Bosea vaviloviae: one gene and its partner. The protein of the gene in region 1 interacts with the protein of each later gene in a pairwise test. Links are inferred from orthologs where the notes say so. Each region holds a gene or a part of one and is shown on either strand. Other genes may lie near its edges. The genes, in order: ptsN and BHK69_RS19915.

Region 1 (3,119 bases):
TGACCTCGAACAAATATCTGATCTGCTCGCGCGGTGTTTTCGAGATGAAGTACTTCTTCTCGGCTGCCATCGCCGCGACCGGCTATGGCGAGGCGCATTCGGCCGAGGCGGTGCGCTTCCGCATCAAGCAGATGATCGACGACGAAACGCCGGCGGACGTGCTCTCGGATGACGCCATCGTCGCCAGGCTCAAGGCGGGTGGCATCGACATCGCGCGGCGCACCGTCGCGAAATACCGCGAATCGCTGCGCATTCCCTCATCGATGGAGCGCCGCCGCGAGAAGGTCGCGATGGCGATGGGCAGCCGCTGAGCCGCCGTCCGAGGTTTTTCGCCTCCGTACCTTCGTGAACTCCCGATGCGGCACCACGCAAGTCGAGCCGCGTCCCAAGGTGAGACTGTCACCATGAAACTGCCGTACCAGGCTGGATCATTCTTCCATTCAGGTGCGGCGATTCCGTGTACATTTTCTGTCTCGCTCGTCCTTATGGACATGCCGGTCATGAAAGCCGATCAACGCATTGACATCCCCGTGACCCCGTTCTTACCTCCTAAGGATGGCCGGCTACTGGCCATGGTTAATAAGGGGAAGCACTCCATGAGCTTGCGAATCTCCGGCAAGAATCTCGATGTCGGCGAGGCCCTTCGCGGCCAGGCCGAGACCCGCGTCGCGGCCGCGCTCAGCAAATATTACGAGGGCGGCTATCAAGGTCACGTCACCGTCGCCAAGGACGGTACGGCGTTCAAGACCGACGGCGTGCTGCATCTGTCCTCTGGAATCACGCTCGAGGCTTCGGGTACGGCGCATGACGCCTATGCCAGCCTCGACAAGATGGCCGAACGCATCGAGAAACGGCTGCGTCGTTACAAGCGTCGATTGAAGGACCGCTCGGCTTCGACCAATGGCCGCGAGGCCGGCATCGAAATCCCCAGCTATGTGATTGCGGCGCCGGACGACGATCTCGAGGAGATCGAGCTCGATATGGCCGGAGATCACCCGGTTATCGTGGCCGAAGCCACCAAATCCTTCCATGTCATGACGGTTGGCGACGCTGTCGCCGAACTCGATTTGACCGGCGCTCCCGTCGTCATCTTCCGCCATGCTGGCAATGGCCGGATGAACGTCGTATACCGCCGGCGCGACGGCAATATCGGGTGGATCGATCCCCCGGCGTCGCTGTCGTAAGGCCAGCGGGAGGCTCCCCGGCTTTCAAATCTGACCCGCGCTGCATGGCTCTCCGGGCCGGCACGGGACATGCATGGACTGGCGCATGACGCTGATCGATCTCCTGACACCGGCTGCGGTGATTTCGCCGCTGCGGGCCAATGGCAAGAAGCAGGCGCTGCAGGAACTCGCCCAACACGCGGCGATGATTACCGGCTTGCCTGAGCGCGAGCTCTTCGAGGCGCTGCTCCAACGCGAGCGCCTCGGTTCCACGGGTATCGGCGATGGCATCGCGATTCCCCATGGGCGCATGCCCGGCATCGACAGGTTGGTCGGGCTGTTCGCCCGCGCCGAAAAGCCGGTCGATTTCGACGCACTGGACGGCCAGCCCGTCGACATCATCTTCGTGCTGATCGCGCCCGAGGGCGCCGGCGCCGACCATCTCAAGGCGCTTGCCCGCGTTGCTCGCGTGCTGCGCAACCATGCCGTGCTGGAGCAGGTCCGCAAGGCCCGCGACCCGGCTGCGATCTACGCGATCCTGGCGGAGTCGGCCGCGAAGGCGGCCTGACTGGAACCGTTTGAAGCTGGGCTTGGACAGCGTGCGCCAAGCCGCTATGACGCCATGCACAATGGCGTTGCGCTGAGATGGTTCTGAGCGTGGCGCGTCACCCCGCCTCGGAGCCTCCGTCCATGGCCTATACGCATGTCGATCTCTTCCCGCTCGGCGACGACGCCACGCCTTATCGCAAGCTGGGCAGCGAAGGGATCTCGGTCGAGAAACTCGGCGATCGCGAGGTTCTGACGGTTTCGCGCGAGGCGATCCGCCAACTCAGCGAACAGGCCTTCATCGACATCAACCATCTGCTGCGGCCGGGCCATCTCGCCCAGCTGGCAAAAATCCTCGACGATCCCGAGGCGACCTCAAACGACAAGTTCGTCGCCTATGACCTCCTGAAGAACGCCAACATCTCGGCCGGCGGCGTGCTGCCGATGTGCCAGGATACCGGCACGGCGATCATCATGGGCAAGAAGGGCCGCAAAATCTGGACCGATGGCGATGACGAGGCGGCGCTCGGCGAAGGTGTCGCCGACGCCTATTTCAAGCGCAATCTGCGCTATTCCCAGGTCGCTCCGCTCTCGATGTTCGAGGAGAAGAACACCGCGACCAACCTGCCGGCGCAGATCGACATCTATGCCGAGGGCGAGGACGCCTACAAATTCCTCTTCGTCGCCAAGGGTGGCGGCTCCGCCAACAAGACCTTCCTGTTCCAGGCGACGCCCTCGCTCCTGACCAAGGACCGCATGATGGCGTTCCTGAAGGAGAAGATCCTGACGCTGGGCACCGCCGCCTGCCCGCCCTACCACCTTGCCATCGTCATCGGCGGCACCTCGGCCGAGCAGAACCTCAAGACCGTCAAGCTCGCCTCGACGAAATATCTCGACGCGCTGCCGACCAAGGGCTCGCCCTCCGGCCATGCCTTCCGCGATCTTGAGATGGAGGAGGAGGTGCATAAGCTGACGCAGTCGCTCGGCGTCGGTGCACAGTTCGGCGGCAAGTATTTCTGCCATGACGTTCGCGTCATCCGCCTGCCGCGCCATGGCGCCTCGCTGCCGATCGGGCTCGGCGTCTCATGCTCGGCCGATCGCCAGGCCAAGGGCAAGATCACCAAAGACGGCATCTATCTCGAGGCGCTGGAGACCAACCCGGCCAAATATCTGCCCGAGGTCGAGGATGCTTCGCTCGGCGGCGCGGTCGTCAAGGTCGATCTCAACCGTCCGATGAGCGAGATCCTCAAGACGCTGTCGCAATATCCGGTCAAGACCCGGCTCTCGCTGACCGGCACGATCATCGTGGCGCGCGACTCGGCCCATGCCAAGATTCGCGAGCGGCTGGAGACCGGGCAGGGCATGCCCGATTATTTCAAGAACCACCCGGTCTATTACGCCGGCCCGGCC
Region 2 (3,527 bases), 2.3 Mb from region 1 along the record:
TCGGTCTCGCGGTCCCGGGCCGAGAGGATGATCACCGGCCCGTCATAGAAGGCGCGTGCCTTGGCCAGGGCCTCCTTGCCGTCCATGTCGGGCAGGCCGAGATCGAGCACCACGGCGTCGGGCGGTTTGCGCGCGATCTCGCGCAGGCCGGCCGTGGCGTCGTCGGCGCGGACATGCTCGTAACCCGCCGCATCGAGCGCGGGGCCGAGGAAGCGGTGGATCTGCGGCTCGTCGTCGATGACAAGGATGCGGGGGCGGAAAGCAGTCATGACAGAACCTCCGGCGCCGCGCCGTCCTTGCGCAGGCTGATCAATATGCGGGTGCCGCCCTTGGAACCGTCGGGCCGGTCCTGGATCGGGCTCGCGGCTGCGATGCGCCCGCCCATCGCCTCGACAAAGCCCTTGGAGATGGCAAGGCCGAGGCCTGCCCCCTTGCCGCGCTCGCCGCCGCGATCAGTCGCTTCTTCCATGCGCCGGAACTTCTCGAAGACGCGTTCGAGCTCGGCAGTCGGGATGCCGCGACCTTCGTCCTCGATCGAGATCACGACATTGCCCCGGTCCTCATAGGCAGCGGTTTCGATCAGCGAACCGTTCTCGCTATAGGCGATCGCGTTCTCCAGGATGTTGACCAGGGCCTGTTCGAGCAAGGACGGGTCGGCTGGCACGGCCGAAAGTTCGGCTGGAAAATCGCGCTGGATGCGGCGGTTCTCCAGCCGCCGCGAGACCCGCGCGATCGCGGCCGAGATCACGTCGCGGACATCGGTCCAGTCGCGGCGTGTCACCAGCGCGCCGCCCTCCAGCCGCGTCATGTCGAGCAGGTCGCCGACATAGCGGTTGAGGCGCTCGGCCTCCTCGCGAATCGACAAAAGCAGATCGTCGGCCACGGCCGGCTCGACGCTCTTGCCGAAATCGATCAGCGTCGTCACCGAGCCGAGCACGGTGGCGAGCGGTGTGCGCAGATCATGGCTGACCGAGTTCAATAGCGCCGAGCGCAATCGGTCCGTCCGGCGCAGCGCCTCGGCATCGACGGCGGCTGCGGCGAGCTCCACCCGCTCCAGCGCAATCGCGCCCTGGTCGAGCAGCGCCATGGCAAAACGCTCATTCTCCGCACCCAGCAGGGCCTTGGGCTCGAACCCGACCACGCCCGTGCGCGCCCGCACGCCCTGCAAGGGCCGGAAGGTCCAGGCGACATTGGGCAGCGTGCCGGTGCCGGCTCCGGCGGGCTCGCCCCGGTTCCAGCTCCAGCGCGCGGCCGTCATGTCGGCGGTAGTCAACGGCTCCAGCGAGGGCGCACCGGCGCTGGGCGCGATCTCGTCTCCTTGCGGCAGCAGGACGATGACCTTCCCGGCCGTTGCCGCCGAAAGCTGCTCGGCCAGCACGGTCGCGGCGTCCTCCCGGCGCGCTGCGCCCGAAAGCCTGCGGCTTGCCGCCAGCAGCGCCGTGATCGCCGAGGCGCGCCGCGCCGTCGCCTTGGCCTGGTCGCGGATGCGCCCGGTCAGGCCGCCGGTGGCGACGGCCGCGACGAAGAACACGGCGAAGGTCAGCACATCCGCGGGATTGCCGATCCACATCGACAGGCGCGGCTCGAGGAAGAAGAAGTTGTAGGCGAGGGCAGCGAGCCCTGCCGCGGTCAGCGACGGCCAAAGGCCGAAGGCGACGCCCGCTCCCAGCACGCTGACGAGAAACAGCATGGCGAGGTTGGCGTTCTCCGCCTGGCGATCGACCAATGTCGCGACGACGACTGCCGCGGCGACCATGACCGCCGCGCCGATATGGCCGCGCCAGGAGAGATCGCGCGTCGGCGCAGTCGGGGGCGGGCCGGCCGGTACGGAGGCGATATCGGTGATGATGTGAAGCGCCGCACCGTTTTGCGCCTCCAGCAGGGCAGGGGCGAGCGAGCGATGGAACCAGGCGCGCCAACCCCTGCGATGCGATTTTCCGACGACGATCTGGGTGACGTTGTTGCGGCGCGCATATTCCAGCACGCTGGCGACGAGATCGTCGCTCGTCAGCACGACATTGGCGGCGCCAAGCTGTTCGGCGAGCTTGAGCGCTTCCGCCAGCCTCTGACCGCGTGCCGGATCGGCGTCCGAACGGTTGGGCCGCTCGACATGGGCGACCGTCCAGGGCGCGTCCATCATCATGTCGGAAAGGCGCCGGCCGGCGCGCACGAGCGAGGACGCCATCGCGTCTGGCCCGATCAGCACCAGGATGCGTTCGCCGGCAGCCCAGGGGCCTTCGACGCCGGCGCGTTTCATCGCCTGGTTCAGATGGTCGTCGACCGTCTGTGCGGCGCGGCGCAAGGCAAGCTCGCGCAGCGCGGTCAGGTTCTCCGGCTTGAAGAAATGGTCGGCGGCGAGCCGCGCCGTCTCGGGGAGGTAGACCTTGCCCTCGGCCATGCGCTGGCGCAGCTCGCTCGGCGTGATGTCGATCAGTTCGATCTCGTCGGCGCTGCTCAGGACACTGTCGGGCACGGTTTCGCGCTGGCGCACGCCGGTGATCTTCCAGATCACGTCGACCAGGCTCTCGAGATGCTGGACGTTCAGCGTCGTCCAGATGTCGATCCCGGCGTCGAGGAGCTCCTGCACATCCTGCCAGCGCTTGGGGTGGCGGCTGCCCGGCGCATTGGAATGCGCGTATTCATCGACCAGCAGCAGGCGCGGCTTGCAGGCCAGCGCCGCATCGAGGTCGAACTCCATCAGCATCCGGCCATTATGCTCGATCGGCCGACGCGCCATCACCTCCAGCCCGTCGAGCAGCGCTTCGGTCTCGCGGCGGCCATGCGTCTCGACGAGGCCGACCAGCACCTCGCCATGCTCCGCTTGCGCGCGCTTGCCCTGGGTGAGCATCTCGTAGGTCTTGCCGACGCCCGGCGCCATGCCGAGAAATATCTTCAGCCGGCCGCGTTTACCGCGGCCGGCCTGGGCCAGAAGGGCGTCGGGATCAGGGCGTCCCTGTTCCCGGAATCGGGTCTCGTCCGTGGTCATTACGGCTTAGCTTGAGCCTTCGGATAGCGTGCGTCGAGGGCGAGGTTGGCGGTCAGCACGTTGACGCGCGGCCGGCCGATGAAACCGAGCAGATAACCTTGCGTGTTCTGGGCGATGATCTCGGCGACCTCAGCCGGCTGGGCGCCGCGCGTCCTAGCGATGCGCTCGATCTGGCGGGCCGCGTTCTCCGGCGAGATATGCGGGTCGAGACCCGAACCCGATGCTTGAACGGCGTCAGCCGGCAGCGGGCCGGCGCCGTCAGCGGCGCGGATCGCCTCGGCATCGGTCTTGATGCGCGTGGCGAGGTCCTCGTTCAGCGGCCCGAAATTGGAGCCGGAGGAATTGGCAGCGTCATAGCCGTCCTTGCCGGCAGCCGAGGGGCGGGGCCGCAGATAGGCATCGTCCTTGAAGATCTGGCCGATCCATTCCGAGCCGATGATCTCGCCGGCCTGGTTGCGGATCAGCGAGCCACCGGCCTGCGCCGGAAACATGGCCTGGGAGAGCCCGGTGACGCCGAGCGGATAGGCGATGCCGAGCAGGA

The links.
Region 2: the proteins of ptsN (region 1) and BHK69_RS19915 interact in binary tests that used the Escherichia coli proteins (3 or more experiments, as listed by UniProt). The link is inferred for Bosea vaviloviae from one-to-one orthologs.

The regions. Positions count from the first base shown.
Region 1 is NZ_CP017147.1:2,040,427-2,043,545, forward strand. Bases 198-3,000 are described here. They hold ptsN (PTS IIA-like nitrogen regulatory protein PtsN), read left to right. Parts: upstream 198-1,269; coding sequence 1,270-1,731; downstream 1,732-3,000. Other genes in these bases: rpoN (RNA polymerase factor sigma-54), read left to right, coding at 198-311; hpf (ribosome hibernation-promoting factor, HPF/YfiA family), read left to right, coding at 405-1,184; BHK69_RS09580 (fumarate hydratase), read left to right, coding at 1,854-3,000. Outside these bases: more of rpoN, read left to right, coding at 1-197; more of BHK69_RS09580, read left to right, coding at 3,001-3,119. UniProt on the Escherichia coli protein: Seems to have a role in regulating nitrogen assimilation.
Region 2 is NZ_CP017147.1:4,354,405-4,357,931, reverse strand. What follows is about bases 66-3,276. They hold BHK69_RS19915 (DUF4118 domain-containing protein), read right to left. Parts: upstream 2,879-3,276; coding sequence 266-2,878; downstream 66-265. Other genes in these bases: kdpC (potassium-transporting ATPase subunit KdpC), read right to left, coding at 2,986-3,276; BHK69_RS19920 (response regulator), read right to left, coding at 66-269. In the rest of the region: more of BHK69_RS19920, read right to left, coding at 1-65; more of kdpC, read right to left, coding at 3,277-3,527. UniProt on the Escherichia coli protein: Member of the two-component regulatory system KdpD/KdpE involved in the regulation of the kdp operon. KdpD may function as a membrane-associated protein kinase that phosphorylates KdpE in response to environmental signals.